2 regions of the Streptomyces sp. NBC_00341 genome follow, and region 1 is predicted to be linked to the other one. Evidence: riboswitches for the same ligand, from Rfam matches in the RefSeq annotation. Region 1 holds a riboswitch; the other holds the start of a gene.
The links. A riboswitch is a leader RNA that binds a small molecule or an ion and turns the genes downstream of it on or off. The one in region 1 is predicted to bind glycine.
Positions count from the first base shown of each region.

Region 2: linked by a shared signal. The riboswitch ahead of gcvT (glycine cleavage system aminomethyltransferase GcvT) and the one ahead of gcvP (aminomethyl-transferring glycine dehydrogenase) in region 1 are both predicted to bind glycine.

Region 1 is NZ_CP108002.1:1,177,200-1,192,985, reverse strand. It holds gene OG892_RS05215 (MerR family transcriptional regulator) at 1-223, shown strand, start outside; gene OG892_RS05210 (bifunctional nuclease family protein) at 277-750, shown strand; gene OG892_RS05205 (MerR family transcriptional regulator) at 919-1,536, shown strand; gene OG892_RS05200 (DNA polymerase IV) at 1,629-3,116, shown strand; gene OG892_RS05195 (PRC-barrel domain-containing protein) at 3,041-3,409, opposite strand; glycine riboswitch at 3,523-3,619, shown strand; gene gcvP (aminomethyl-transferring glycine dehydrogenase) at 3,813-6,698, shown strand; gene OG892_RS05185 (DUF5999 family protein) at 6,796-7,002, opposite strand; gene OG892_RS05180 (hypothetical protein) at 7,318-7,911, opposite strand; gene OG892_RS05175 (glutamate-cysteine ligase family protein) at 8,393-9,898, shown strand; gene OG892_RS05170 (substrate-binding and VWA domain-containing protein) at 10,030-11,817, opposite strand; gene OG892_RS05165 (CPBP family intramembrane glutamic endopeptidase) at 12,002-12,781, shown strand; gene OG892_RS05160 (PhzF family phenazine biosynthesis protein) at 12,793-13,608, opposite strand; gene OG892_RS05155 (carboxymuconolactone decarboxylase family protein) at 13,756-14,334, shown strand; gene OG892_RS05150 (RNA polymerase sigma-70 factor) at 14,331-15,203, shown strand; gene OG892_RS05145 (DinB family protein) at 15,318-15,786, opposite strand, start outside.
Region 2 is NZ_CP108002.1:6,355,295-6,371,080, forward strand. It holds gene glyA (serine hydroxymethyltransferase) at 1-1,011, opposite strand, end outside; gene gcvH (glycine cleavage system protein GcvH) at 1,032-1,409, opposite strand; gene gcvT (glycine cleavage system aminomethyltransferase GcvT) at 1,502-2,626, opposite strand; glycine riboswitch at 2,768-2,860, opposite strand; gene OG892_RS28745 (AAA family ATPase) at 3,017-3,697, shown strand; gene OG892_RS28750 (enhanced serine sensitivity protein SseB) at 3,737-4,507, shown strand; gene OG892_RS28755 (enhanced serine sensitivity protein SseB C-terminal domain-containing protein) at 4,675-5,481, shown strand; gene OG892_RS28760 (ABC transporter permease) at 5,952-6,950, shown strand; gene OG892_RS28765 (ABC transporter substrate-binding protein) at 7,070-8,785, shown strand; gene OG892_RS28770 (ABC transporter permease) at 8,935-9,945, shown strand; gene OG892_RS28775 (ABC transporter ATP-binding protein) at 9,942-11,030, shown strand; gene OG892_RS28780 (ABC transporter ATP-binding protein) at 11,090-12,280, shown strand; gene OG892_RS28785 (trimeric intracellular cation channel family protein) at 12,299-12,958, shown strand; gene OG892_RS28790 (thioesterase family protein) at 13,032-13,898, shown strand; gene OG892_RS28795 (alpha/beta fold hydrolase) at 13,972-14,817, opposite strand; gene OG892_RS28800 (TetR family transcriptional regulator) at 14,857-15,483, opposite strand; gene OG892_RS28805 (hypothetical protein) at 15,586-15,747, shown strand.

The DNA.
Region 1 (15,786 bases):
GGATCTGGGCCGGTTCGGTCTGGAACCGCGGCATCTGCGCGCCATGCGGGCGGCCGCGGACCGGGAGGCCGGGCTGATCGAGCAGGTGGTCGCACCCCTGCGCCGGCACCGGAATCCGCAGACCAGAGCCCATGCCGAGGCCACCGCGAAGGAGCTGGCGGAGCTCTCTGTGCGGCTGCATTCGGCCCTGGTACAGACCGCGCTCCAGATCAGACTCCACTGATCCGCGTGGGCCCCGACTACCCAAACCGGCCAAGCACGTCCTAGGGTTGCTGTGTGAACGAGCTCGACGTTGTGGGTGTCCGGGTGGAAATGCCCTCCAACCAGCCGATCGTGCTCCTGCGTGAAGTGGGAGGCGACCGGTACCTCCCTATTTGGATCGGTCCTGGCGAGGCGACCGCGATCGCCTTCGCCCAGCAGGGCATGGCTCCGGCGAGGCCGCTGACCCATGACCTCTTCAAGGATGTGCTCGAGGCCGTGGGCCAGGAGCTCACCGAGGTCCGGATCACGGACCTCAGGGAAGGGGTCTTCTACGCGGAGCTGGTCTTCGCGAGCGGAGTCGAGGTGAGTGCGCGGCCGTCCGACGCCATAGCGCTCGCCTTGCGTACCGGAACGCCGATCTACGGCAGTGACGGGGTGCTCGATGACGCGGGAATCGCGATTCCCGACGAGCAGGAGGACGAGGTGGAGAAGTTCCGCGAATTCCTCGACCAGATCTCGCCGGAGGACTTCGGCACGAACAGTCAGTGACGTCCCCGTTGGGGCGCCGTCAGCGCATCCGACAAGCCTTTCCCGGTCGAGGGTCACGGGAAACCACCCTCAGGGTGATTATCACTCGGCGTGCCGAGTGTGGCGATCGTTGACGCACCCCGGGTGACTGCCTACCTTCGAGTGGGCAGGTCAAGGACGGAGGTCGGCGTGGGAAGCAGCGGCGACGGTGCGGCAGTGGGTGGGCCGTATCCGCAGCAGGGGAGTTCAGCCGACCAGACCATCAGGCAGCCGGCTGCGCCGGCTGCGGTGGCGGGGGGCGGCGTGGCATCGGCCAAGGACATCGGCTATCGCGGGCCGACAGCATGCGCGGCGGCGGGGATCACTTATCGACAGCTCGACTACTGGGCCCGTACGGGCCTGGTCGAGCCGAGCGTCCGGCCGGCCTACGGGTCGGGCACACAACGGCTCTACAGCTTCAGGGACGTCGTCCTGCTGAAGATCGTGAAGCGCTTCCTCGACACCGGGGTGGCCCTCCAGAACATCCGCACCACGGTCCAGCACCTGCGGGCCCGTGGGTTCCAGGACCTGGAGCGCATGACGCTGATGAGCGACGGAGCGACGGTCTACGAGTGCTCCTCGCCCGCCGAGGTCGTAGAGCTGCTCCAGGGGGGTCAGGGCGTCTTCGGTATCGCCGTGGGGGTGGTCTGGCGGGACGTGGACGTCGCGCTGTCACAGCTGCACGGGGAGCGGGTGGACACCGGCGAGACGCTGATCGGGAACAACCCCGCCGATGAGCTCGCCCGACGGCGCAACCGGGCCGGCTGACCCGGTGAGCCCCGGCCGGGCGCGGGACACCCCGGCCCGGCGGGCGGTCGCCGTCCGGCGATTGTCAGTGCCATGGGGCAGCATCGGTTGATGTGAGAGCCGCGCCGACCATCCTGCATCTGGACATGGATGCCTTCTACGCCTCTGCCGAGCAGGCGTCGAAGCCGAGTCTGCGCGGCAAACCGGTCGTGGTGGGCGGGCTGGGACCGCGCGGGGTCGTCGCCACCGCCTCGTACGAGGCCCGGCGTTTCGGGGTCCACTCGGCCATGCCGATGGCGCAGGCCAGACGGCTGGCGCCGAACGCCGCCTATCTGGTGCCGCGCTTCGCGCTGTACCGGACGGTGAGCGACCAGGTCATGGAGCTGCTGGGCCGGCTGTCGCCGCTGGTGGAGCCACTGAGCCTGGACGAGGCCTTCGTCGACCTGGAGGCGGGCGGCACCGCGGACGGCGCGGCTTCCGCGCTGGCCATCGGCGAGCAGCTGCGCGGGGCGATCGAGGCGGTCACCGGACTCAGTGGATCCGTCGGCCTGGCAGGCTCCAAGATGCTGGCCAAGATCGCCTCGGAGGAGGCGAAGCCCGACGGGATCATGCTGATAGAGCCGGGTACCGAGCGGGAGATGCTCGCGCCCATGCCGGTGCGCACCCTGCCCGGCGTCGGGCCGGCCACCGCGGACCATCTGCGGCGCGCCGGGATGACCACGGTGAACGACCTGGCAGAGGCGGGCGAGGCGGAGCTCGTACGGCTGCTGGGCAAGGCACACGGCAGCTCGCTGCACCGGATGGCCTCCGGCCACGACGACCGGCCGGTCGTGGCCGAGCGCGACGCGAAATCGGTCTCGGTCGAGGACACCTTCGACATGGACCTGCACGACCGGGTCCGGGTCAGGAGCGAGGTCGAGCGGCTCGCCGACCGATGTGTCCAGCGGCTGCGCGCGGCGGAGCGCTCGGGCAGGACCGTGGTGCTGAAGGTGCGCCGTTACGACTTCTCGACCCTGACCCGCTCCGAGACGCTGCGCGGGCCCACCGACGACCCCACGGTGGTCCGGGAGGCCGCGGCGCGGCTCCTGGAGTCCGTGGACACCACCGGGGGAGTGCGGCTGCTGGGAGTGGGCGTCACCGGGCTGGCCGACTACACCCAGGAGGACCTGTTCGCGCAGGCGGCCGACGAGCGCGCCGCGGCCGGGCTCGCCGCAGACCTTGCCGCCGCCGGGCAGGCCGGAGGTGCGGAGACCGGCGGGGACGCGGGAACGGACGAGGGCCGGCCGGAGCCGGGGGAGCCGGAACAGGAGAGCGCCGAGCAGCTCGCGGCCCGCCGCTGGCCGGCCGGACACGACGTGCGGCACGACGCCCACGGCCACGGCTGGGTGCAGGGCAGCGGGGTCGGCCGGGTCACGGTGCGCTTCGAGGAGCCGGAATCGGCGCCCGGCCGGGTGCGTACGTTCCGCATCGACGATCCGGCACTCCGGCCCGCCGATCCGCTGCCGCTCGTGCGGGACCCGGCCGACTACTCGTCCTGGCCGGCCAGCCTGCCGAAGTCCCGGTCAGGGGCGGTCTCCTCTGGCGGGGAGTCCAGACCGTAGTGCCGGTAGAGCTGGAGCTCCTGTTCCGGCGAGAGGTGCCGGCCGACCCCGAAGTCGGGTGCGTCCCTGATCAGGGTGCGGTCGAAGGGGACGCGAAGCACGTCCTTGACGAACTCGCTGGGCTCCAGCGGGACGAAGGCGTCCCGGCTGAACAGTCCGGTGCGCACCGCCGCCCACTCCGGCACACCGGTCGCGTCGTCGAGGTACACCTCGTCCACGGTTCCGATCTTGGTGCCCTCGCGGTCGAAGGCCTTGCGGCCGATCAGGCTGCGCGGATCGATGTCGGTCTGCACGGTCCCTCCCACTGGTCGCGGGTACTCCACAGGAACCACAGAAGTGCAGATCCGTGGGGTTGGCCACTCGAAAACTGCGCCGGGTACCCCGCTGGTAGGCTGGGGGCGGCTGCTTACCCCGTGCGGGAGAGTCCTCCGGAGCGAATCCGGAGGCGCCGAAGGAGCAAATCCTCCCCGGAATCTCTCAGGCCCCCGTACCGCACGGACGAGGTCACTCTGGAAAGCAGGGCGGGTTCCGCACGGCATGTGTGCCGAGTGGGTCCCTCCCTCACCGACGGTGAAAGCCGGTGCGCGCAGTGGCACCGGTGAAGCTCTCAGGTTGAGATGACAGAGGGGGAGGCCGTTCGGGCACCCCGCGCCGCGGTGCCCCTCGCAGGTCGTGACAGACCAGGAGGCCTCCACCATGACCCCCCGTCGCACTTCGCTCTCCCAGCTCGAACAGGGAATCCCGTTCGAGCAGCGTCATATCGGTCCCGACGCCGCGGCGCAGGCGAAGATGCTCGCCCAGGTCGGTTACGGCTCGCTCGACGAGCTGACCGCGGCCGCGGTGCCCGATGTCATCCGGAGCACCGAGGCGCTGCGGCTTCCGACGGCCCGCACCGAGGCCGAGGTGCTGGCCGAACTGCGGGCGCTCGCCGACCGCAACCAGGTGCTGGCCCCGATGATCGGGCTCGGCTACTACGGCACGTTCACCCCGCCGGTGATCCTGCGCAACGTGATGGAGAACCCCGCCTGGTACACGGCCTACACGCCGTACCAGCCGGAGATCTCCCAGGGCCGCCTCGAGGCCCTCCTGAACTTCCAGACGATGGTCGCGGATCTGACCGGGCTGCCCACCTCCGGTGCCTCGCTGCTCGACGAGGGCACCGCCGCCGCCGAGGCGATGGCGCTGGCCCGGCGCGTAGGCAAGGTGAAGAACGGCGTCTTCCTGGTCGACGCCGACGCCCTCCCGCAGACCGTCGCCGTGATCCGGACCCGCGCGGAACCGACCGGTGTCGAGGTCGTCGTCGCGGACCTGGCCGACGGCATCCCGGCGGAGATCGCCGAGCGCGGCGTCTTCGGCGTACTGCTGCAGTACCCGGGCGCCTCCGGTGCCGTGCGCGATCTGCGGCCCGTCATCGAGCGGTCCCACGAGCTGGGCGCGATCGTCACCGTCGCCGCCGACCTGCTGGCGCTCACCCTGCTCACCTCGCCCGGCGAACTGGGCGCGGACATCGCGGTGGGCACCACGCAGCGCTTCGGCGTGCCGATGGGCTTCGGCGGACCGCACGCCGGCTTCATGGCCGTGCGCGAGAAGTTCGCCCGTAGCCTGCCGGGCCGCCTCGTGGGCGTCTCCGTGGACGCCGACGGCAACAAGGCGTACCGGCTGGCCCTGCAGACCCGCGAGCAGCACATCCGCCGTGAGAAGGCCACCAGCAACATCTGCACCGCCCAGGTGCTCCTCGCCGTGATGGCCGGCATGTACGCCGTCTACCACGGCCCCGACGGGCTGCGGACGATCGCGCGGCGCACCCACCGTTACGCGGCGATCCTCGCGCAGGGCCTGCGGGCCGGCGGCGTCGAGGTCGTCACCGGCTCGCACTTTGACACGCTCACCGTCCGGGTGCCCGGCCGGGCCGCGGAGGTCGTGGCCGACGCCCGTGAGCGCGGCGTGAACCTGCGGCTCGTCGACGGCGATCTCGTCTCGCTCGCCTGTGACGAGACGACCACGCGTACGGAGATCGCGTCCGTCTGGGCGTCCTTCGGTGTCAGCGGTGACATCGAGGCGCTGGACGCCACGGCCGCCGACGCGCTGCCCGAGCAGCTGCTGCGCTCCGACGACGTGCTGACCCACCCGGTCTTCCACCAGCACCGCTCCGAGACCGCGATGCTGCGCTACCTCCGCAAGCTCGCCGACCGCGACTACGCGCTGGACCGCGGCATGATCCCGCTCGGCTCCTGCACCATGAAGCTGAACGCGACCGCAGAGATGGAGTCGATCACCTGGCCCGAGTTCGGCGCGCTGCACCCCTTCGCGCCGGCCGAGCAGGCCCAGGGCTTCCTGACGCTCATCCGTGAGCTGGAGGAGCGGCTGGCCGAGGTCACCGGTTACGACGCGGTGTCCATCCAGCCGAACGCCGGCTCGCAGGGCGAGTTCGCCGGGCTGCTGGCCGTCCGGGCGTACCACCGTGCCAACGGTGACGAGGGGCGGACCGTCTGCCTGATCCCGTCCTCCGCGCACGGCACCAACGCGGCCAGCGCGGTGATGGCCGGTATGCGGGTCGTCGTGGTGAAGACCGCCGACGACGGCGAGGTCGACATCCAGGACCTCCGCGCCAAGATCGAGCAGCACCGCGACGAGCTGGCCGTGCTCATGATCACCTACCCGTCGACGCACGGTGTCTTCGAGGAGCACGTCGCGGACATCTGCGCCGAGGTGCACGACGCGGGCGGTCAGGTGTACGTGGACGGCGCCAACCTCAACGCGCTGGTCGGCCTCGCCAAGCCGGGCCACTTCGGCGGCGACGTCTCGCACCTGAACCTGCACAAGACCTTCTGCATCCCGCACGGCGGCGGCGGCCCCGGCGTCGGCCCGGTCGGTGTGCGCGCGCACCTGGCGCCGTACCTGCCGAACCACCCGCTGCAGCCCGCCGCCGGTCCGGAGACCGGGGTCGGCCCGATCTCGGCCGCTCCGTGGGGCTCCGCGGGCATCCTGCCGATCTCGTGGGCGTACGTACGCCTGATGGGCGGGGAGGGTCTGAAGCGTGCGACGCAGGTCGCCGTACTCGCTGCGAACTACATCGCCAAGCGGCTGGAGCCGCACTACCCGATCCTCTACAACGGCCCGGCCGGGCTCGTCGCGCACGAGTGCATCGTGGATCTGCGGCCGATCTCCAAGGCGACCGGTGTCAGCATCGACGACGTGGCCAAGCGGCTCATCGACTACGGCTTCCACTCACCGACCATGTCGTTCCCGGTCGCGGGCACGCTGATGATCGAACCGACCGAGAGCGAGGACCTCGCGGAGGTGGACCGCTTCTGCGACACGATGATCGCCATTCGCGGCGAGATCGAGAAGGTCGCCTCCGGCGAGTGGAGCGCGGACGACAACCCGCTGGCCAATGCCCCGCACACGGCGGCCGCGCTGGGCGGGGACTGGGCGCACGGCTACAGCCGTGAGGTGGCGGTCTTCCCGGCCGGGGTCACCGCCGCGGACAAGTACTGGCCGCCGGTGCGCCGGATCGACGGTGCGTTCGGTGACCGCAACCTCGTCTGCTCCTGCCCGCCGCTGGACGAGTACGACAACTGACGGGACCGACGTCATGGACGTCGCCGTATGACGCGCGACTGCGTCGGGGCCGGTTCGGAGATCTCTCCGGGCCGGCCCCTCCCCGTATCTGCCGCGGTCAGGCGGCCTTCACCACCCGGCCCGTTCCCAGCGGCCGGTGGGGCGCGATGATCTGCCCGTCCGGGAGCAGCTCACCGGTGTCCTCGAAGAGCAGGACGCCGTTGCACAGCAGGCTCCAGCCCTGTTCCGGATGGTGCGCCACCGGGCGGGCTGCTTCCCGGTCGGCTGAGTCGGCTGTGGGGCAGGGTGGCTGGTGCTGACACATGGCTGGGTTCTTTCGCTGCGTTGAGTTGAGTGTCCTGCGGCTTGAAGTGGTGTTCATGGCCGCCCCCCGTATCGATCGGTCCGGTCCCAGTGTTGCCCCACGGGCGTCAATCCGCAGGGATTTCGCGGCAGCGCTGCTTCTCCTCTCATGACGCATCACCCGCCCGGACGGTTCAACGCAACTGCCCTGTCACTTCGGGTGGTTCGGGGTGGCCGGATGGGGCTAGTCCGGATGGGGCGCGGATGCGCCCCCGCGCGCTGTGCCCCGCCACCGGAATCGGAGGCGGGGCACAGTGAAGTGGGGGGCGGCCGGAGGTCAGGCCGGGGAGCCGAGCAGGGGGCCGGGGCCGGGCGTGATGCGGGTGGTGATCACGGGAAGCAGATCGGCGACCTGGTGCGGACGGTGTGCCGCGATGCCCGGAGGGGCGGGAGCCAGTGGAACCAGCAGATCGGCCGGGGCGGGGGACCCGGTGGACGCGTCGGCCTCGGTGTCCTCGTGCAGCCACAGCGCCAGCATGTAGAGCTCGGGAATGGACAGCAGCCTCGGCTGGTAGTGCGTGCTCGCCGCCTCCGCCTGGCGCAGGGCGAGTTCGGTCGAGGCGATGTAGGGGCCCTCGAAGAAGTGCGAGAAGGTCCAGCCGTCGGGAGTGAGCATGGTGTCCGCCGCGGCGACCGCCCGCTCCGCGCCGCAGATCTGGAAGCGCCAGGCGGCGAGCCGGGTGGTGGGTGTGAGTCCGCCCGGTCCACCGCGGTCCAGCACGTGTACGGGGAGGGGGTGTTCGGGGCTCAGGGGGCCCTGGGCCGACCGCAGGGCAGGTGTTCGGGCCTCGCGGACCGCGGTGGGTGAACCGAGCGCCGCGAGGACGCTTCTCAGCGCGGGCGCGGGAGCCGGAGGAACATGCAGGGGCATAGTGGGTCGCCTCTCACTTCGGAGACACGGTGGAGCGTGGGCGGGTGCAGACGGCGCTGTCGGCGTGCGGGGCCAGAGGAGGCCGGTGACTGAGCCGGTGCGTCAACTCTCTGCCTCGTCCGCGGAGTTTATACGACACGTGTTCACGCGGTGATTCCACTAGCCGTCACTACTATTGCCGGCAAGACGGTATCCAGACTTTATTATGCGGAGATTATGCTGATTCGGTGTGACCGGCGCAGCTGCCGCCTCGGGTTTTTCCTCCGACGCGGTAGGCTGAAACGCGTCGGCGCATTCTTCGCGCCCGAACGGCGGAAACCGCTCACTGCGTCATGCCGAGTGAATGTGCCCCCGGCCGCGGTCATCAGATTAGCGGGTGTGCACCGTCCGCGGGGCGTTATGGATCACTCCGTCTGGGCATTATCGATCGTGACGCGAGCGGCCTGGGCCGCGGGCCGCCCACTCACGGAGGGACACGTCGATGGGGGAGAAGGTCGTGGCGGGCGCCTTTGACCTGTCCGATCGGCAGAGGTACCGACGGAAGCTCCACCAGTGCCTGGAGGGGCTGGAGAGGCTGCTGGAGGAGCGGAGATTCGACCGGCCGCGCAACCTCATGGGCATGGAGATCGAGCTGAACCTGGCGGGTTCCGACGGCATGCCGAAGATGTTGAATGGACAGGTCCTGGAACGCATCGCGAGCCGGGATTTCCAGACGGAACTCGGGATGTTCAATCTGGAAGTGAACATTGTTCCCCATCGCCTGGACGGCCGCGTTCTCGATCAGCTGGCCGAAGAGCTGCGGATCGGCCTCGGATATGCCGACCGGAAGGCCGGTGAGGTCGATGCCGGGATCATGATGATCGGAATCCTGCCCACCGTCGGCAGTGCGGACATGGTCCGCGGGAACCTCTCCGAAGTGGACCGCTACGCGCTGCTGAACGACCAAATGGTGGCGGCGCGCGGCGAGGATTTCTCCCTCGATATCGAAGGTGTGGAGCACCTGGTCTGCACCTCCGGCTCGATCGCGCCGGAGGCGGCCTGCACCTCGGTCCAGCTCCATCTGCAGGTGACCCCGGAACGGTTCTCCGACGTCTGGAACGCCGCCCAGGCCGTTGCCGCGGTCCAGGTGGCCCTGGGCGCCAATTCGCCCTTCCTGTTCGGCCGGGAGCTGTGGCGGGAGTCGCGTCCGCCGCTCTTCCAGCAGGCCACGGACACCAGGCCGCCCGAACTGCAGAACCAGGGGGTGCGTCCCAGGACCTGGTTCGGGGAGCGGTGGACGGGTTCGGCGTACGAGCTCTTCGAGGAGAACGTGCGCTACTTCCCCCCGCTCCTGCCCATCTGCGACGAGGAGGAGCCGCTGCGGGTCCTCGACGAGGGCGGGGTGCCCCGGCTCCAGGAACTCGTGCTGCACAACGGCACGGTCTACCGCTGGAACCGGCCGGTGTACGGGCTGTCGGACGGCGTTCCCCACCTCCGGGTGGAGAACCGGGTGCTGCCCGCCGGACCGACCGTCGCGGACGTGATCGCCAACGCCGCGCTCTACTACGGGCTCGTGCGGGCCCTGGCGGAGGAGTCCCGCCCGGTGTGGACGAGGATGCCGTTCGCCGCGGCGGCCGAGAACTTCGACACCGCCTGCCGCCGGGGCATCGACGCCGAGCTGCTCTGGCCCCGGCCCGGCCGCACCGGCGGGCTGACCCGGGTACCGGTGACCAAGCTCGTACGGGACGAACTGCTGCCGCTGGCGGCCGCCGGCCTCGACGCGTGGAACATCGAAGCCGCCGACCGCGACCACTACCTCGGCATCATCGAGGAGCGCTGCAAGCGGCGGACCAACGGGGCGTCCTGGCAGGCGGACACCTATCACCGGGCGCGCGAGGCCGGACTGGGGCGGGACGCCGCTCTCGCCGCCATGACCCGCCGGTACGCCGAACTGATGCAGGCCGGGGAGCCCGTGCACAGCTGGCCGGTGGGCATCGCGGGAACCTGAGCGGGTGGGTCCGGACCCGGGCGGGTCCGGACCCGGGCGGGTCAGACCGTCCGGGTCCGGGGCCGGACCCAGACTGGGACGGCTCCGTCCCGGGACGGCTCCGACCGCTCGCGTCCGGCACGGCTCGGCGGCTACTCCCGGGCGGCGCGGCCGCTCTGCCCGGCGGTCATGACCGCCTGAAGGATCACCGCCTGGATCTCGGCCGGGTCGTTGACCTGGTAGCCGCCGCCACCGGTCACCTTGGCTATCTCGTTCACCTCCTCGCGGTCGGCGTCGGGGCCGACGGCGATGGCGAGCAGCGGAACCGGTCGCTCGGGGTCGGCGATCCGGGTGAGTTCCGCGATCAGGGCGCTGCGCGAGATGGAATGGTCATCCTGGTTCGAGCCGTCGGTGAGGATCACGACGGCGTTGAACTTTCCCTTCACGTAGGTGCGCTGCGCCTCCTTGTAGGCGGCCAGCGTGGTGTCGTACAGCCCGGTCGCCCCGTCCGGCACGGGCTGCAGCGCCGAGAACGCGTCCGTGAGCTTCGCACGGTGGGTGCCGCCGTTCTTCGTCTTCTCCCCGAGCCGGCTGGTCGCCACCAGCCGGCGGTAGTCCTTGTCGCCGTCGAGCCTGGTGGCGAACTCCCAGAGGCCGATCTCGTCGTTCGGGGTGAACTGGTTGAGGGCCTCGATCAGGGATGCCTTGGTGACGTCCATCCGGGACTGGTTGCGGCCCGGCACGATCGTGGCCATCGACCCCGAGGCATCGACGACGGTGGTGAGCCGTGCGCTCTGCACGGTGATCGTCCACATGCCGAGCGTCTCCTGGAGTGTCTCGTCGGAAGGCGCCGTGGCGGGTGAGGTGGCGTACGGCTGAGGCGACCGGCCGCCCGCCGACTCGACCAGAGTGTCGCCCGCCGTGCCGTCGACCGTCCGGAAACCGTGCTCCTCCAGTGTGCGCTGCGCGCTCTCCTCGGACAGCAGGGTCATGAACCGCAGCGCCGCCCGGCTCTTGTCCGTACTGAGCTGATCCTCGTTGACCAGCGCGAAGGGATAGTCGAGCAGCGGGGTGCCGTCCTTGGGGTAGAAGAGGTCGAGCTTCCCGGCCCCGGTCGAATCGGCGTTGTGGGCGAACGCGGCCTGCTCGGACAGCAGCACGGCCTGGTTGCGGGCGGGATTGCCCTCCTCGGCGCCCGAGTCGTCGCCGGCCAGGGTCCCGAGCACCTGGGTGTCGCCGTCCGACATCCGCTGGGCGAGGAGCTTGGCGGTGGCCGCGACCCTGGTGTCGCTGTCCCCGCCCTGTTTGTCGGAGGACGCGCCGATGCTGGTGAGCGCCAGCAGGCCGGTGGCGCTGCGCGCGGGGTCGGCCGAGCCCAGCCGCACCTTGTCGGACTCCATGGCCGTGGCCATCAGCTCGGCCCAGGTGTACTTCTTCTTCGGCCAGCCGAGGGTCTTGGCGGCGGAGGGCACCATGGCCAGCGCCACCGGGGAGGAGGCCACGGAGTCGCCCGGAGTGACGGGCACGGCGTCGCCGGTCCCCTTCGCCCGGCTCAGCCAGAGGTCGGAATCCGGCAGCCACATCTGGTAGTCGGGCTTGCTGGTGCCGGCGGCGAGGGCGTCGGCGACCTTGTACGAGTCACGGGCCAGCACCTCCACGTCGAGGCAGTGGCCGTCGGATCTCAGATCGTCCCTGCGGGCCTTGTCGGCCACCGCGCGCACGGCGGGCGCGATATCGGGCGAGGCCACCATGGACAGGTGCACCGCGGAGTCGTCGCAGGACTTCGAGAACGACAGCAAGCCCCCCTGGGCCGCTACCGCCGTTCCCGCCGCCACGGCGAGAACGAGCGCGGTGGCGATGGCTACGGTACGACGGCGGTTCGGTGGACGGTCCCCGCTTCCGTCCGTCGTGTAGTCGTCGGGCAAGCTGTGACGTCCCATGTCGGTGGTGCCCCTCCTTGAGGATGAACAAGGAAAAGGGGGACCACACCATCGGCAATGGTGCTTGTCCCCCGGCCTGTCGCGCATGATCTTCGTACCTGTATTCGAGACCCTAGCGGGGCGGGGAGTGGCATGGGACGTGAATGCACAACTGAAGGCAGGTGTACAGGTGGAGGCGGGGCGCGTGGCTGATTCTTATCCTCAGGAGGCCGTGTCACGACGGATCTTGCGGTCCGAGACGGTGTTGGTGCTGGCGCTCTCGCTGGGAGCCAGCGGGGTGTCTGCCCTGATCAGTTTTGTCGGATCACTGACGAAACCAGGGGGTTTGAAGGACCAGGCGGCGACGCTCAACAGCTCCTACGCACCCGGCCGTCCCTGGCTGGATCTCGCCTGGCAGCTCTTCGGTATCGCGACCGCGCTGGTGCCCGTGGCGCTGGTCGCCCATCTCCTGATCCGCGAGGGAACGGGCCTGCGGGCGATCGGTTTCGACCGGACCAGGCCGGGATCGGACCTGGGGCGCGGCACGCTGGTCGCGGCGGGCATCGGCAGCGCGGGGCTGGCCTTCTACCTGGTGGTCCGGGCCGCCGGATTCAACCTCACGGTCGTCCCGGAGTCGCTGCCCGACGTGTGGTGGAAGTTCCCGGTACTGATCCTGTCGGCGGTCCAGAACTCCGTACTGGAGGAAGTGATCGTCGTCGGTTATCTGCTGCGCCGCCTGGGGCAGTTGGGCTGGACCCCGATGGCCGCCCTGGTGGCCAGTTCGGTGCTGCGGGGCTCCTACCACCTGTATCAGGGGATCGGCGGGTTCATCGGGAACATGGTGATGGGCGTCGTCTTCGTGCTGCTGTACCGCCGCTGGCAGCGGGTGGGGCCGCTGGTCGCCGCGCACGCCCTGCTCGACATCGGGGCGTTCGTCGGATACGCGCTGCTCGCCGGAAAAGTGGGCTGGCTGCCCACCCCGTGAGCGTCCGGCCCTTACCGGGCGACGAGCAGTTCTCCGTCCAGGACCGTGACGGCGTCGCCGGTCAGCAGGGTCCGGTCGCCGCGCAGTGCGGTGCGGACGCGACCGGACCGGGCGGACGCCTGGAGGCCGGTCAGCTCGTCGCGGCCGAGCCGGGCCGACCAGAACGGCGCCAGGGCGGTGTGGGCGCTGCCCGTCACGGGGTCCTCGTCGATGCCCACGGCGGGGAAGAAGCCGCGTGAGACGAAGTCGTAGCCGGACCCGGTGGCCGCGGCCGTGGCGATGACGCCGCGCCGCGAGTGGGCGGCCAGTGCCGCGAAATCCGGGGTCAGTCCCCGTACGGCCGCCTCGTCGGCCAGTTCCACGAGCAGGTCGCCGGTGTGCGGGCCCGTGTCGTGTACGGATACGGGCTCCGCGCCCAGAGCGGCGGCCAGCCAGTCCGGCGTGGCCTCCGGGGTCAGCGGCGCGGTGGGGAAGTCGAGCGTGAGCGAGCCGTCCGGCCGGGCGGTCGAGGTGAGGATGCCGCACCGGGCGGTGAAGCGCACCGTTCCGCTCGCGACGGCCGTGCTGTGCAGGACGTGGGCGGTGGCGAGGGTGGCGTGGCCGCACATGTCGACCTCGGTGGCCGGGGTGAACCAGCGCAGCGCCCAGTCCGCGGCGCCGCCCGGCGGCAGCGGGTGCGCGAACGCGGTCTCGGACAGGTTCAGCTCCGCCGCGATCTGCTGGAGCCGGCTGTCGTCGGGGAAGCCTTCCGGGCCGAGCAGCAGGACGCCCGCGGGATTGCCGGTGAAGGGGCGGTCGGTGAACGCGTCGACGATTCGAATCCTCATGCCGCGACCGTAGGCGCGCCGCGAAGCCGTGGGCCAAGGCCAATTCCGGATCCGCGGACTGATCTGTCCCGACTCGGGGCGGGTGTCACATTCGCGGGCCCGGCGGTGTCTTCATGCCAAAGCAGGAAAACGTCAGAGGAGAACACGATGGCACTGCGCATCCCGAAGGCCGAGCTCCCCGCCGAGCTCCGCGAAAACCTGATCAAGCAGCTCGGTTCCGTGCCCGAGCCCAACGAGGTGCTGTGGAACAACCCCGAGCTCGCCGAGGCCAACCAGGAGTTCTCGGCCAAGGTGGCCACCTGGGACGCGGCCGACGCGAGCCTCAAGACGTTCGCGCACATGGCCGTCGCGGCACAGATCGGCTGCAGTTGGTGCCTCGACATCAACTACTTCGCGGCACTGAACCAGAAGCTGGACCTGACCAAGGCGAGCCAGGTGCCGCGCTGGCGGGAGTCGGAGGTGTTCACGCCGTTGGAGCGGGAGGTGATGGAGTACGCCGAGGCCATGACGAACACGCCGCCGACCGTCACCGATGAGCTGTCGGCGAGTCTGCTCGGCCGGCTCGGCCCGGCGGCGCTGGTCGAGATCACCGTGTTCATCGGCTTCGCCAACCTGGCGGCCCGGTGCAACACGGCGCACGGGATCACCTCGCAGGGCTACTCCGATGCCTGCGAGATCCCGCTGGCCGCGCGTCCTGAGACGTCCGGCGTAGCGTCGACGGCATGACCGAGGACCCGTTCGTCGCCCATCGCAGTCTGCTGTTCACGGTCGCCTACGAGATGCTCGGCTCGGCGGCCGACGCGGAGGACGTGCTGCAGGAGTCCTGGCTGCGGTGGGCCGAGGTCGACCGGTCGCGGGTGAACGACGCGCGGGCGTACCTCGTCAGGACCGTCACGCGGCAGTCGCTCAACCGGCTGCGGACGTTGGCACGCAGCCGCGAGGACTATGTCGGCGAGTGGCTGCCGGAACCGTTGCTGACCAGCCCCGATGTCGCCGAGGACGTAGAGCTCGCGGAGAGCGTCTCGATCGCGATGCTGACCGTCCTCGAAACGCTCGGGCCGACGGAGCGGGCGGTGTTCGTGCTCCGCGAGGTCTTCGAGCTGCCGTACGGCGAGATCGCCGGGGTCATCGGGAAGTCCGCGGCCACGGTGCGGCAGATCGCGCGGCGAGCGCGCGAGCATGTGGCGGCCAGGCGTCCGCGGGTGCGGGTGAGCCGGTCGGAGCAGCAGGCCGTGGTGGAGCGGTTCCTGCAGGCTCTGCGCACCGGGCAGTTGCAGGAACTGGTCGAGGTCATGGCGCCGGACGTGGTCCTGATCGCCGACGGTGGCGGGCTGGCGGCCGCCGCGCCGGCTCCGATCCACGGGGTCGAGCTCGTGGCGAAGGTGCTGGCGCGCACCAACCGGGTGGACGCGGCCGCGCTCGCGGCGACTGCCGTGTGGCTCAACGGCGCACCTGCGGGCCGGATCGAGATCGACGGCGAGCCGGCCGCAGCGGTGAGCCTCGTGGTGGAGAACGGGCAGATCACCCGGGTCTACCTGGTGAGAAACCCGCGGAAGCTGACGCGACTGGACGAACCGGCTGAACTCGCCAGGTAAGCCGGCTGCTGCTCCGGTGCGGTGAGTGTTCCGGGCGAAACCGCCCGGAACACTCACGACCGCAGGCCGGGCCGGAACCTGACGGCGTGTAGCTCGATCGCCGGATACCGAACGTCATATTCGGTGCGGTACGGCTCCGTCCTGCCGGCGGTAGAGGTCGCGCAGCAGGGAAATCTCGGCGCCGTGATGGATCAGCTCCCTGTTGACGTGCAGGACGATGCCCTCCATGGGAAATCGCTCGGGACCCACCGTGGGTGGATTGTCCAGGTCGGCGTCCGAGAGCTTGCGGACCCCCGCGTTCCATCTCCCATACATCTTATCGAGCTGCTCCAGCGCCTCGGCAGCAGTCCCCGCGTAGGCGAATGTCCGGGAGTCGACGTCCTGGCCGCCGAAGTGCCATCCGACCCGATAGCCCAGGCACGAGACGGTGATGTGCGCCAGCCGCCAGGCAATCGTGGTCACCGGTGCCGGCACCGGGTCGGGGGATGCGGAGTCGATCGTCCACTTCCCCGAACCTGCCGACATCGGTGCGGCCGACGTGCCACGCGGGCGGATGCTCCAGCAGTCGCGCACCGGCTCCCAG
Region 2 (15,786 bases), 5.2 Mb from region 1:
GTCCTCGGCCTGCTGGCCGTCCAGCTCGGAGTTGCGCAGGTCCACCAGGACCAGGTGCACGTCCGTGCCGCCGGACAGCACGGAGACGCCGACCTCGGTGACGTCCGGCTGCACCAGACGCTCGGCGAGGATGCGGGCGCCGTCCAGGGTGCGCTGCTGGCGCTCCTTGAACTCCTCGCCCGCCGCGACCTTGAACGAGACCGCCTTGGCCGCGATCACGTGCTCCAGCGGGCCGCCCTGCTGACCGGGGAAGACCGCCGAGTTGATCTTCTTGGCGAGCTCCTGGGTGGAGAGGATCACGCCGCCGCGCGGACCGCCGAGGGTCTTGTGCGTGGTGGTCGTGACGACGTGGGCGTGCGGCACCGGGTTGGGGTGCAGGCCCGCGGCGACCAGACCGGCGAAGTGCGCCATGTCGACCATCAGGTACGCGCCGACCTCGTCCGCGACGCGGCGGAAGGCGGCGAAGTCCAGCTGGCGGGGGTAGGCGGACCAGCCGGCGACGATCAGCTTCGGCTTGGACTCCTTGGCGAGGCGCTCGACCTCGGCCATGTCCACGACACCGGTCTCGTCCACGTGGTACGGGACCACGTTGTAGAGCTTCCCGGAGAAGTTGATCTTCATGCCGTGGGTCAGGTGACCGCCGTGCGCCAGGTTCAGGCCCATGATCGTGTCGCCCGGCTTCAGCAGCGCGAACATCGCGGCGGCGTTGGCCTGTGCGCCGGAGTGCGGCTGCACGTTCGCGGCCTCGGCCCCGAAGAGCGCCTTGACGCGGTCGATGGCGATCTGCTCGATCACATCGACGTGCTCACAGCCACCGTAGTAGCGGCGGCCGGGGTAGCCCTCGGCGTACTTGTTGGTCAGGACGGAGCCCTGGGCCTCCATGACCGCGACCGGAGCGAAGTTCTCCGAGGCGATCATTTCGAGGGTGGACTGCTGACGGTGGAGCTCGGCGTCGACAGCGGCGGCGACGTCCGGGTCCAGCTCGTGGAGGGAGGAGTTGAGAAGCGACATCAGGTGGTCCCTTGGGGTCTTTAGTTGCCGGAGAACGCGGTGTACTCGTCGGCGGAGAGCAGATCGGCCGGCTCCTCCGTGACGCGCACCTTGAACAGCCAGCCGCCTTCGAACGGTGCGGAGTTCACCAGCGAGGGGTCCTCCACGACGTCCTGGTTCGCGGCCGTGACCTCGCCGGTCACCGGCGAGTACAGGTCGCTGACCGACTTGGTCGACTCCAGCTCGCCGCAGGTCTCGCCCGCGGTCACCGTGTCACCGACCTCCGGGAGCTGGGCGAAGACGACGTCACCGAGCGCGTTGGCCGCGTGCTCCGTGATGCCGACCGTGGCCACGCCGTCCTCGACGGCCGACAGCCACTCGTGCTCCTTGCTGTACCGCAGCTGCTGGGGGTTGCTCATGACCTGAATTCTCCTGTACGCGGGGGAGTGCTGATGAACGATGGTCTTACGGTGTGAGACGCGACTGCGTCACTTCTGGACGCGGGCGGCCGTTACTTCCGGCGCTTGTAGAACGGCAGCGCCACGACCTCGTACGGCTCGTGGCTGCCCCGGATGTCCACCGCGACGCCCTCGGTGCCGGGCGTGGCGTGCGCGGCGTCGACGTACGCCATGGCGATCGGCTTGCCGAGGGTGGGCGACGGGGCGCCGGAGGTGACCTCGCCGATGACCTGGCCGCCGGCGACGACGGGGAATCCGGCGCGCGGCACCCGGCGGCCCTCCGCGACCAGGCCGACGAGCTTGCGGGGCGGGGCGGTCTCGGCGCGCTCCGCGGCGGACTCCAGGGCCTTGCGGCCGACGAAGTCGCCCTCCTTCTCGAACTTCACGACCCGGCCGAGACCGGCGTCGAACGGAGTGAGGGAGGTGGTCAGCTCGTGCCCGTACAGCGGCATGCCCGCCTCCAGGCGCAGCGTGTCGCGGCAGGACAGCCCGCACGGGATCAGGCCGCGGGAGGCGCCGGCCTCGGTCAGCGCCCGCCACAGCTGCTCGGCGTGGCCGGGGGCGACGAACAGCTCGAAGCCGTCCTCGCCGGTGTAGCCGGTACGGGCGATCAGCGCGGGGACCCCGGCGACCGTGCCGGGCAGCCCGGCGTAGTACTTCAGCCCGTCCAGGTCCGCGTCGGTGACGGCGGCCAGGATGGCGGGGGACTCCGGCCCCTGGACGGCCAGCAGCGCGTACGCGTCGCGGTCGTCGCGCACCTCGGCGTCGAAGCCCCCGGCGCGGGCGGTCAGCGCGTCCAGCACGATCTGCGCGTTGCCCGCGTTGGCGACCACCAGATATTCGGGGGCCTCGGTCTCTTCCAGCCGGTACACGATCAGGTCGTCCAGGATGCCGCCGTCCTCGGCGCAGATCATCGTGTAGCGGGCCCGGCCCACCGAGACGGTGCCGATGTTGCCGACCAGTGCGAAGTTCAGCAGGTCCACGGCGGCCGGACCGGTGACGGTGATCTCGCCCATGTGGGAGAGGTCGAAGAGGCCGGCCTTCGTACGCACGGCGATGTGCTCGTCGCGCTCACTGGCGTACCGCAGGGGCATGTCCCAGCCCGCGAAGTCGGTCATGGTCGCGCCGAGCGAACGGTGCAGGGCATCGAGGGCGGTGAGACGGGGGGCGGTGCTCATGGATATGGCTCCCAGGGCATGACGACGAGGACGATCCCTCCCCATCTGTCATCGGAACCTGAGAGGTTCGCCGAGAGGCCCCTGAGGGGTTCGGCTTGCACCTTGGGTGGAGCCGCGGGGCGACTCGCTTTTCAGATCTGCCTCATCCACGCGGTACGGGGCCTGAGAGATTCAAGGGAGGATCTTGCTCCTTCGGCGCCCGGCCGGTGGCCGGAACTCTCCCGCGCGGATTCAAGCGGCCTTTATGCAGTTGGCCGGGTCATCATCGCACGCATCTGCGGTCAGTGGGGCGCCGGTACCCCACCGGATCCGGCGGGTCGCGCGCTTGTGCCGCATTACCTTTTCTTTACACTTCTTGGCAGGTGTGGGTCGGCCGACAGGGGGATGGCGATGACGTTGCAGCGGTACGCGACGACCGCGGGGGCCGCGCACGGCGCACTGCCCGCACAGCCGGGCGCGCCGGCCCGGGAGGCGTGCGGCCCGCGCGGACCCGTCGTCCGGGACCTGCGCGACCGGGCCGGGCACAGCCCGCGCGCCCTGCACTTCGTGGCCGGCGATGTGGTGGTGGTCTCCGGACTGCCGGGCAGCGGCAAATCGACCCTGATCGGGCGGACCGTGTCCGCCCACGTCATCGACTCCCAGGACACCAGGGACCGCTGGGCCGCCCTGCTGCCGCGTTCAGTCCCCTACGCCCTCTACCGCCCGCTCGTCCGCGTCGCCCACTACTGGGGGCTGTGGCGGGTGCTGCGCTCCGGCGTCTCCGTCGTCGTCCACGACTGCGGTACCCAGTCCTGGGTGCGCGGCTGGCTGGCGCGCGACGCCCGGCGGCGCGGCCGCGTCCTGCACCTCGTCCTGCTCGACGTCAGCCCGCAGACGGCGCGGGCCGGGCAGGTCGAGCGGGGGCGCGGCGTCTCCGGATACGCGTTCGCCCGGCACCGCAGGGCGCTGCGGAGGCTGCTGCGGGACACCGAGACGGGACTGCTGCCGCTCGGCTGCGTATCGGCGGTCCTGCTGGACCGCGAGGCGGCGGCGCTGCTGACCCGGATCACCTTCGCGGACGAAAGGCCCTAACCTCTTGCTGCACGAGACGGGGGCGAGAAAGGTAACGCAGTGGACACTCCGGCGCACGACCCCATCCACCCGCAGGGCGGATGGCCGGCCAATGAGCTAGAAGAAGTGCTGGGCGCCTCGCTCGGCAGCCCGGAGGCGGGCGGCCGGCTCGTGGAGGTGCTCGGGCGCAGCCACCTCTGGGTGCCCCTGCCCAACGGCGGCGGGCCGGACTCCACCGACCTGGACCTGCCCACGCTGGAGATCGACGGCGGGGTGTACGTCCCCGTGTTCAGCTCCGAGCAGCAGTTCCTCAGCTGTGTCGGCACCCATATGTCCTTCACCGTGGCGCCCGCCGTCGAGTTCGCCCGGGGACTGCCCCCGCAGCTCGGCCTGGCGGTGAATCCGGGCGGCGCCGTCGGCATGCCGCTCCCGCCGCCCGCCGTGGCCGAACTCTGCCGGGCCGGACGCAGTGTGCTCGACGGACCGGCCAGCGGTGGCCGGGTCCGGCTCTACGAGCCGGACTGGAAGGAGGAGCCCGTCGACTTCCTCGCCGCCGCCGCCGACGAGTTCGCCCGGAGCGGTGTCGTGCTCAGCGCCCGCAGGACCCTCGCCAGCATCGAGGGCGGCGACCCCGTCCTCTTCGTCGGCGTCGAGTTCTCGACCTGGGACGGCGCGGGGCGCAACGCCCCCATGGACGCGCTGGGCCTGGCGCTCGGCCGCGTCGAGCCGCCGTGGCCGGTCAACCTGGTCCTGCTCGACGTGGCGCAGGACCCGGTCGCCGACTGGATGCGTGCGCGGATCCGGCCGTTCTTCCAGCGCCCCGCCGAGTAGCGCGGCCCGGCCGCACCGGGGGGTGACGGCGGCGGACCATGGCGTCAAGTCGGTGTCATGACCGGCGCCTAAGCTGGTTTGATGGCTGGTGCCTCGGCACCGCGCCGCACCCGTGTGCCCCGGGAGCGGCAGGCCGACACAGTGGATCGAAGAGGGGCGGGACCAGGGTGAGTGCGTCAGGCACCGCGGCGGCCGGGCGGGTCGAGAACATGCTGCGCCAAGTGACGCCCGGTCGCTACGACGCGTACGAGGCTCTGCTCCAGGCCCTGGCGGCCGACCGGATCTGGATGCTGCTCTGGCACGGCCGGTCCGGTTCGCCCGACGCCCAGTACGGCAACATGGAGGTCGAGGGCCTCGGCTACGCCCCCTGTGTCACCTCCGCCCAGGAGCTGGCCGCCAGCGGCTGGCACCGGGCCCACGAGGTGGTGGGCGGCCGCGACATCGCCCGCGCGCTGTTCCCCGACCGCTGGGGCATCTGGCTCAATCCGCACGCCCCGGGCGGCGGCGTGGGCATCCCCTGGCTCGACCTCCGCCGGATCGCCACCGGCCTCGACCGGATGCCCGCCGGTCCGCTGCGGATCAGCGACCCCGCCCTAGAGACCCCGCAGTTCTACGCCCAGCTGACGCAGAACGCCCACCACACCCCGGCGGTCCGCTCGCTGCGCCGCGCCTGGGTGCAGCCCGCGCTCGGGGCGCCGTATCTCGCCATCGGACTCGATCTGTACGACACGGGCCAGCCTTCCGTCGACGCGGTGCGCGCGATGATGCAGCAGTCGATCGGCGCGGTCCCGGAGGGGCTGCCGGTCTCCACCGTCGCCATGTCCGACGAGTACGACCCCGTCGCGATGTGGCTGCGGGCCAACTCCCGTCCGTTCTACGACCGCGAGTCGCACGCCCCGGCCGGCCGCAGTGGCGTCGTCGCTCCCGGTTACGGCTACCCGCAGGCACCCGGACCGGCTCCGCACACCTACTAGTGCGCCCGCCGGAGCGGACAAAGGTATCTCCGGCGGACAAGGTGACCCTCCCGGTCACCCAAATCGCCACGCAATAACGCCTGTTGGGCGGCATGTCCGTTCTGGTGGATTAGCGGGCGAGTGGTCCGCTCACTCGATCCACCTGTCCGGATAACGGAAGCTCACTGACCGCATCACGTTTGAGCAAACATTCCCCGTCAGGTCTGGCGGGTGATCGCAACTGCGTTGAAGACTCCCGGCTAGTGGGGATCGTCGGCCCTTTGTACGAGGTTGCCCCGGCGGACATTCCGCAGACGCATTTCCGCACCCAGTACCGCACCGAGCACCGCATCGAGTTTCCGCACAGAGTTCCGCACCGTTTTCGCACCGAGACGCCAGAAGCCGCGTGAACACGCGCGGCCCACAAGCGCCAGGCCGTTACCGCGGCGAGCAAGGGCCGGCCACCGCCGGCGGGAGGGGTCAAAGGCACTGTGACCGCACCGATCGAGACCACCGGATCGGCTGCCGAGGCTCAGCCGGAGGCAGTACTCACGGGAGTCAAGCAGAGCCAGATCGAAGGCCGTTCGCTCGGGCAGATCGCCTGGTCGCGCTTCAAGCGCGACAAGGTGGCCGTCGCCGGCGGCATCGTTGTCATCCTGCTGGTCCTGCTCGCCGTCCTCTCCAAGCCGATCCAGGCCGTCTTCGGTCTGGACCCCAACGAGTTCCACCAGGACCTCATCGACCCCGCGCTGCTGGCGCCCAAGGGCGACTGGGGCGGCATCAGCTGGAGCCATCCGCTCGGCGTCGAACCGCAGTACGGGCGCGACATCCTGTCCCGGATCATCGAGGGCTCCTGGGTCTCCCTCGTCGTCGCCGTCGGCGCCACCCTGCTCTCCGTGGTGATCGGCGTCTTCTTCGGCGTGGTCTCCGGGTTCTACGGCGGCTGGGTCGACACGGTCATCAGCCGCATGATGGACACCTTCCTGGCCTTCCCGCTGCTGCTGTTCGCGATCTCCATCTCGGCGGCGCTGCAGGACGGTGCGTTCGGTCTTGAAGGGCTGCCGCTGCGGCTCGCGGTACTGATCTTCGTGATCGGCTTCTTCAGCTGGCCGTACATGGGCCGTATCGTCCGGGCCCAGACGATGAGCCTGCGCAACCGCGAATTCGTCGAGGCGGCCCGCTCGTTGGGGGCCCGCGGCCCCTTCATCCTCTTCCGGGAGCTGCTGCCGAACCTGGTGGCGCCCATCCTGGTCTACTCCACGCTGCTGATCCCTTCGAACATCCTCTTCGAGGCGGGTCTCAGCTACCTCGGGGTCGGTATCGCCCCGCCGCAGGCCTCCTGGGGCGGGATGCTCACGAACGCGATCGACTTCTACCAGAACGACCCGATGTACATGATCGTGCCAGGCGTGGCCATCTTCATCACGGTCCTGGCGTTCAACCTGCTGGGAGACGGGCTGCGTGATGCCCTCGACCCCCGTAGCAAATAGGTCCCAAGGGCGCTCGTCACAATGACGTGCGACATGCCATGGCAACCATCGATTGAGGGGAATTTCCTCAGGTGAAGACCAGTAAAACGACAGCGGTGGTTGCCACGGCTGTGGTCCTGATGCTGGGCGCGTCCGCGTGCAGCGGCTCCGACGACGACAACGGCGGCGGCGGGGGCGGCAAGGGCTCCGGCGCCACCGACGCCGCGCTGACGTCGGTCGTCAACAAGTCGGACAAGAAGGGCGGGACCGTCAAGATCGAGCTCTCCGACGAGCCCGACTCCCTCGACCCCGGCAACACGTATTACGGCTGGGTGCAGAACCTCTCCCGCCTGTACGGCCGCACCCTGACATCGTTCAAGCCGGCTGCGGGCAAGGACGGCCTGGAGGTCGTCCCGGACCTCGCGGAGGGCCTCGGCAAGGCGAGCGCGGACGCCAAGACCTGGACGTACACGCTGAAGAAGGGTCTCAAGTTCGAGGACGGGACCCCGATCACCTCGAAGGACGTCAAGTACGCCGTCGAGCGCTCCAACTTCGCGCCGGAGGCCCTGTCCAACGGCCCGACGTACTTCAAGGCGCACCTCGCGGGCGGCGACAAGTACAAGGGCCCGTACAAGGACAAGAGCGCGGGCGGCATCTCCTCCATCGAGACGCCGGACGACACCACGATCGTCTTCAAGCTGAAGGACCCCTTCGCGGACTTCGACTACCTGGCGACCTTCTCGCAGACGGCCCCCGTGCCGGCGTCGAAGGACAAGGGTGCCGACTACGTGAAGCACATCGTGTCCTCGGGCCCGTACAAGTTCGAGTCGTACGACGAGGGCCGCGGCGCGACCCTCGTGCGCAACTCCAACTGGGACCCGAAGACCGACCCGAACCGTCCGGCCCTGCCGGACAAGGTGACGATCCGCTTCAAGGTGAAGCAGGAGACGGTCGACAACAACCTGATCTCCGACAACATCACCGTTGACGGCGGCGGCACCGGTGTCGCTCCGGCCACCCAGCCGGACGTGATCACCAAGCCCGACCTGAAGAAGCAGACGGACAACTCGTACGCGGGCGCCACCTCGTACATCGGTCTGAACGTCAACGTGGCCCCGTTCGACAACATCCACTGCCGCAAGGCCGTCCAGTGGGGCCTCGACAAGGCGTCGGTCCAGATTGCCCAGGGTGGCGACCCCAAGGGTGACGTCGCGACGACCCTGCTGCCGCCGACCGTCAACGGCTACAGCAAGTTCGACCTGTACGAGTCCGCCGGCCACAAGGGCGACGAGGCCAAGGCCAAGGACGAGCTGAAGCAGTGCGGCAAGCCGAAGGGCTTCGACACCAAGATCTCGGCCCGCTCCGACCGCCCCGCCGAGATGTCCATGGTCACCGCGGTGCAGGCCTCGCTCAAGAAGATCGGCATCAACGCCGAGATCAAGAGCTTCCCGGCCGGTAAGTACTTCTCGAACTTCGCGGGCAACCCGAGCTACGTGCACGCGAACAAGCTCGGCATGATCATGAGCGCCTGGGGTGCCGACTGGCCGACCGGCTTCGGCTTCCTGGACCAGATCATCAACGGCTCGGCCATCAAGCCGTCCGGTGGCAACAACGTCCAGGAACTGAACGACCCGAAGATCAACAAGCTGCTCAACGAGGGCATCGCCAACACCGACACCGCCGCCCGTGAGAAGGCGTGGGGCGACGTCGACAAGGCCGTGGCCGAAGGCGCGACCGCCGTGCCGCTGATCTACCGCAAGAACCTGCTGCTCCGGCCGAAGTCCGCGACCAACGTCACGGTCACCCAGGCCTACCTCGGCATGTACGACTACGTGCTGATGGGTTCCGCCAAGTAGGTACGGCCCCGCTCCCCGGGCCGCGCGCACACGGCGCGGCCCGGGGAGCGGCCCCCCGGGCCCCCAGAAATGTCCTGAAAGGCAGGTGAAGGCACGGTGTCCGACCGCACGGGTCACCCCCGGCAGACAGATACCGGCGCCGGATAGCTGTGGCTGCGTACATCATCCGACGCGTCTTCGGCGCGGTACTGCTGCTGTTGATCGTCAGCGCAGTCACCTTCGCGATCTTCTTCCTCGTCCCCCGGCTCGCCGGGCAGACGATGGACCAACTGGCGGCCCAGTACGTGGGCAAGGACGCCAATCCGCAGTCCATCCTCGCGGTCAAACAGAACCTCGGCCTCGACCAGCCGCTGTACGAGCAGTTCTGGCACTTCATCAAGCAGATCTTCGTCGGCGCGGACTACACGTTCGGCCCCGAGGTCTCGCACTGCGGTGCCCCCTGCTTCGGCTTCTCCTTCAAGAACCACGTCGAGGTCTGGCCCGAGCTGACCGCACGTATCCCGGTCACCTTCTCGCTGGCCATCGGTGCCGCGGTGATCTGGCTGATCAGCGGTGTGGCGATCGGTGTCGTCTCCGCGCTCAAGCGGGGTTCGCTCCTCGACCGCTTCTTCATGGCCGTCGCCCTCGCCGGTGTCTCGCTGCCGATCTTCTTCACCGGCATGCTCGCGCTCGGCGTGTTCACCGTGCAGTGGCCCGTCTGGGAGAACATCACCTACGTCCCGTTCACGGACAATCCGCTGGAATGGGCCTGGAACCTGCTGATCCCATGGTGCTCGCTGGCCTTCCTCTACTCCGCGCTCTACGCCCGCATCACCAGAGCCGGGATGCTGGAGACCATGGGTGAGGACTACATCCGTACGGCCCGCGCCAAGGGTCTGAAGGAGAACGTGATCATCGGGAAGCACGGTCTGCGGGCCGCGCTCACCCCGATCGTCACCATCTTCGGCATGGACTTCGGCCTGCTGGTCGGCGGCGCGGTCATCACCGAGCAGGTGTTCTCGTTCCAGGGCCTCGGCTTCTACGCCATCGACGGGGTCCGGGGCAACGACCTGCCCATCGTGATGGGCGTGACGCTCATCGCGGCCTTCTTCATCGTCGTCTGCAATCTGCTGGTGGACCTGGTGTACGCCGCCATCGACCCCAGGGTGAGGTACTCGTGACCGAGGTTTCCAAGTCACAGACAGCGGCGGCCGGCAAGCCCGCCGCCGCGCGGGCCGCCGACGAGGCCTTCCTCTCCGTACGGGACCTGCGCATCCACTTCAAGACGGACGACGGCCTGGTCAAGTCGGTCGACGGCGTCAGCTTCGACGTGAAGCCCGGACAGACCCTCGGCATCGTGGGCGAGTCCGGCTCGGGCAAGTCCGTCACCTCGCTCGGCGTGATGGGCCTGCACCGCACGGCCCCCAACGCCCGTATCTCCGGCGAGGTCTGGCTGGACGGCGAGGAGCTGATCGGCGCGTCCGACGACCGGGTGCGCGCCCTGCGCGGCCGCAAGATGGCCATGATCTTCCAGGATCCGCTCTCCGCGATGCACCCGTACTTCACGGTCGGCGGGCAGATCGTCGAGGCGTACCGGGTCCACAACAAGGTCAGCAAGAAGATCGCGCGCACCCGCGCCATCGAGATGCTCGACCGGGTCGGCATCCCCGAGCCGCACAAGCGGGTCGACTCCCACCCGCACGAGTTCTCCGGCGGTATGCGCCAGCGCGCCATGATCGCGATGGCCCTGGTCAACAACCCGGAACTGCTCATCGCGGACGAGCCGACCACCGCCCTGGACGTCACCGTCCAGGCGCAGATCCTGGACCTGATCCGGGACCTGCAGAAGGAGTTCGGCTCCGCCGTCATCATGATCACCCATGACCTCGGGGTGGTCGCGGAGATGGCCGACGAGCTCCTGGTGATGTACGGCGGCCGGTGCATCGAGCGCGGTTCGGCGGAGAAGGTCTTCTACGAGCCCCAGCACCCGTACACCTGGGGTCTGCTCACCTCGATGCCGCGCATCGACCGTGAGGAGACCGACCGGCTGATCCCCGTCAAGGGCCAGCCGCCGTCGCTGATCAACGTCCCGGACGGCTGTGCGTTCAACCCGCGCTGCCCGTACGCGGACATCCCCAAGGACGACGTCACCCGCACGACGCGCCCCGAGCTGGAGCAGGTCGGTGACGGACACTTCGCCGCCTGCCACATGGCACCGGAGGAGCGGTCCCGGATCTGGACCGAACAGATTGCGCCGAAGCTGTGAGCGATCCGAGTGATGTGAGCGACGTGAGTGACGTGAGCGAGAAGAAGAATTCCCCGGTGCTGGAGAAGGACGTGACGATCCCCGAGCAGGCCACCGACTCGCGCGAGCCGTTGCTCAGGGTCGAGGGCCTGGTCAAGCACTTCCCGATCCGCAAGGGACTGCTCGGCCGGCAGGTCGCCGCGGTCAAGGCCGTCGACGGCATCGGCTTCGAGGTGTTCCCGGGGGAGACCCTGGGCGTCGTGGGCGAGTCCGGCTGCGGCAAGTCGACGATGGGCCGGCTGATCACCCGGCTGATCGAACCGACCGGCGGCAAGGTCGAGTTCGAGGGCCGCGACATCACGCACCTGTCCATGGGCAAGATGCGGCCGATGCGGCGCGACGTCCAGATGATCTTCCAGGACCCGTACTCCTCGCTGAACCCGCGGCACACGATCGGCACGATCGTCAGCGCGCCGTTCAAGCTGCAGGGCGTCGAGCCCGAGGGCGGTCTCAAGAAGCACGTGCAGGAGCTCTTGTCGCTGGTCGGGCTCAGCCCCGAGCACTACAACCGCTACCCGCACGAGTTCTCCGGCGGGCAGCGCCAGCGCATCGGCATCGCCCGCGCGCTCGCCCTGCGCCCGAAGCTCGTCGTCGCCGACGAACCGGTCTCCGCGCTGGACGTGTCGATCCAGGCGCAGGTGGTCAACCTGCTCGACGACCTCCAGGACGAGCTGGGCCTCACGTACGTGATCATCGCGCACGACCTGTCGGTCATCCGCCATGTCTCGGACCGGATCGCGGTCATGTACCTGGGCAAGATCGTCGAGCTGGCGGACCGCAAGTCGCTGTACTCGGCACCGATGCACCCGTACACCAAGGCCCTGATGTCCGCGGTGCCGGTGCCGGACCCCCGTCGGCGCGGGGTGAAGAGCGAGCGCATCCTGCTCAAGGGCGATGTGCCCTCACCGATCTCGCCGCCCAGCGGCTGCCGGTTCCACACCCGGTGCTGGAAGGCGACGGAGATCTGCAAGACGCAGGAACCGCCGCTGATCGCGCTCAAGACCGGCCACCAGGTCGCCTGCCACCACCCGGAGAACGCCCCGGACCAGGCGCCCGGAGAGCAGCCTGCCGTGGCCCGGGAAACGGTCGAACTGATCACGCCGGCCAAGCCGGACAGCTCCGCGGAGAAGCCGTCCAAGACCCTCACCGAACCCACCGAGGGGGACGCCGCAACACCCTCGGAGACGGCGGAGGACAGCCCCAAGGAGTAGGACCGGCACAATTGCCCGGTGCTCAACGAACTGTTCACGCCCACCGTCCAGCATGCGCTCGACATCGTCGGGATCTTCGTCTTCGCGATCTCCGGCGCTCTGCTCGCCGTACGCAAGAACTTCGATGTCTTCGGCATCGCGGTACTCGCTGAGGTCACCGCGCTGGGCGGGGGGCTGTTCCGTGACATGATCATCGGCGCGGTGCCGCCGGCCGCCTTCACGGACCTCGGGTACTTCACCACCCCGCTGCTCGCCGCCGGTCTGGTCTTCTTCCTGCATCCGCACGTCGAACGGATCCAGGTCGGCATCAACGTCTTCGACGCGGCCGGGCTCGGCCTCTTCTGCGTCACCGGGACGGTCAAGGCGTACGACTACGGCCTCGGCCTGACCGCCTCGGCGGCGCTCGGGCTGGCCACCGCGGTCGGCGGCGGTGTGCTGCGGGACGTGCTCGCCAACGAGGTTCCCTCGCTGCTGCGCTGGGACCGCGACCTGTACGCGGTGCCCGCGATCGTGGGGGCCGCGATGATCGTGCTCTGCATCCGCTTCGACGCGCTCAACGCCTTCACCAGCGGGGCCGCGGTGATCACGGCGTTCGTGCTGCGGCTGCTGGCGCTGCGCTACCACTGGCGGGCCCCGCGCGCCTACAACCGCCGCTCGGCCACGGCCGATGAGGGATAGCGCGGGGTGTCCGGCGTCTCACCATCCGGAAAAAGCTACCGCTCAGTAATACAATCGGTGTACCGTGCGTTTCATGGCACAGGCAGCAACGCAGGCGGCAGAGGCCGCGCAGGCGACCATCGGCGACAGCGAGTTCGACCGGGACACCGCCGTCACCCTCCGCGAGGAAGGCGTCTACGACGCCGAGCTCTCCGCCGGCTGGACGATCATCCGCGCCGTCAACGGCGGCTACCTGCTCGCGCTGCTCGGCCGCGCCCTCGGCGAGGCCCTCCCGCACCCGGACCCCCTCTCGGTCTCCGCGCACTACCTCACCGCGTCCGTCCCCGGGCCCGCGGTGATCCGCACCCAGGTCGTCCGGACCGGCCGCACCCTCTCCACCGGCGAGGCCTCCCTCTTCCAGTACGCGGACGACGGCACCGAGGTCGAACGCATCCGGGTCCTCGCCACCTACTGCGACCTGGACGCCCTGAGCGACGAGATCCGCACCACGGCGAAGGCGCCCGCCATCCCGCCCCGCGAACACTGCCTGGGCCCGAGCGACGGACCGGCCCCGATCCCCGGCAGCTCGGCCATCACCGAGCGGCTCGACATCAAGCTGGACCCGGCGACGATCGGCTGGGCCGTGGGGCAGCCGTCCGGCAAGGGCGAGATGCGAGGCTGGTTCGGGCTCGCGGACGGCCGCGACGCCGACCCGCTCTCGCTGCTGCTCACCGTCGACGCGCTGCCGCCGACCTCGTTCGAGCTGGGGCTCAAGGGCTGGACCCCGACCATCGAACTCACCACCCACATCCGCTGCCGCCCGGCCCCCGGCCCGCTCCGCGTCTCCATCACCACCCGCAACCTCGCGGGTGGCTTCCTGGAGGAGGACGCCGAGGTGTGGGACAGCGCCGACCGGCTGGTCGCCCAGTCCCGCCAGCTCGCCAAGGCCCCGCGCGGCTGACCCGGACGCCAAGGCGCCCGCACCGCCCGCCGCGCGCACGGCACGCGGCGGGCGTCATGGCGCTGTACGGGGATCAGGGGTTCAGGGACGTCCGCAGGAAGCCGGTGAGCGCGGCGGTCAGTTCGGCCGGTGCGTCCTCCTGCACCAGATGCCCGGCGCCCTCGATGATCCGCAGCTCGGAGCCGGGCACGAGGGCGGCCAGTTCATGGCCGCGTTCGAGCGGGATCCAGGTGTCCTGTGCGCCCCAGCAGATCAGCACCGGCAGCTCGATCCCGCCGTAGCGGTGCTGGATCTCGTCGGTGAACCGCTGGTCGTTCTGGCTGATCTGCCGGTAGAAGGCGGGCTGTCCGGCCTCGGTGCACCAGGGCTCGACCAGCCGGTCCAGGACCGCCGGACGCAGCCCGGTGTGACTGGCCGAACTCACGTACTCGCGCACCAGGGCCCGGTGCAGCGCGGGCGGCAACTGCCCGAAGACCTCCGGGTGTCCGCCGAGCAGCCGGTAGGCGGGCGAGCCCCAGGGCGCCAGCGCCACCGGGTCCACCAGCGCCAGGCGGCGGTAGTGGGCGCCGTGCAGCAGATGGGCGCGCAGGGCGACGCAGCCGCCGAAGTCATGGGCGGCCACGGCGGGTTCGGCCAGCTCCCAGTGGCCCAGGAGTTCCGTGAGCACCCGGGCCTGTGAGCCGAGCGAGACGTCCTGGCCCTCGAACTGTGCGGAGGCGCCGTATCCGGGCAGGTCCCAGACGAAGACCCGGTGGTCCTGGGCCAGCGCGCGGGCCACCCCGCGCCAGACGTACGAGGAGAAGGGCGTCCCGTGCACCAGGACGACGGGCGGCGCCCCGGCCCGGCCCAGGGCGGCCCAGCGGACCTCCCCGGCGGAGCTGTGGAACGTGCGGTCCAGGATCCATGGGTCGTCGCTCATGTGCGCCAGCCTAGGGTCCGTCGTTCGGACCGGGCCGGGTCAGGGTGCGTCGTCCAGCCAGTGCAGCCGGCCGAGGGTGACCAGCCGTAGCCGGCGCCTGGCCACCTCGGCCACCGCCCGTCCGCCGTCCGGGCCCGCGTCCAGCAGCGCGGAGGCGGTGATCACCATGTGGTCGACGTAGAGGCCGCCCAGCATCAGTAGATCCTCCTCGCTCCAGCCCCGCGACTCCGGCTCCCCGGCGAGCGCCGCCGCCACCTCCTCGGTGAACAGCCGGAGCTGGGCTGCGATGGCCTCGCGGACCGGGCCGACCCCGCCGTGCTGCTCGCGGGCGATGAACCTGAAGTGGGCGGGCTGCTCGCGGACATGGCGCGCTATCAGTTCGACGCTGCGGTCGAGCCGGACCTCGCTGTCGCCGGTCTCGGCCAGGATCGCGCCGATCATTCCGTGCAGGCTGCCCAGCGTCTGCTCGACGAGAGCGACACCGAGCGCGGCGATGTCGTCGAAGTGCCGGTAGAAGGCCGTCGGTGTGACACCGCCCGCGCGGGTCACCTCGCGCAGCCCCAGGCTGCTCAGGCTCTGCTCCTCCAGCAGCCCGAGGGCGGCGTCCAGCAGTGCCTGACGCGTCTTGAGCTTCTTGGCCTGGCGGATACCGGCGGTGTGACTCATGCCATTCAGTAAACAACTGTTCTCCGGGGCGGGGAAGAGGTGCGCGGGTCTAGACTGACAAGTCAGTGAACACTCGTGCTCTCAACCGTGGAAAGGCCGGCCATGATCGTCCTCGTCGTCGCCCTGCTCCTGCTGGGGATCGTGCTGGGAGCGGTGGCCCACATACCGCTGCCGCTGACTCTCGTCCTCGGCGCCCTCATCGGCTGTTGGCTGCTGGTCTTCGCCGTGCGCGAGCGCCTCGGCGCGCAGCGCCGGTCCCGGTGACGGACACCGCCGCCGCCCCGCCCCGCCGCATCCACCCCG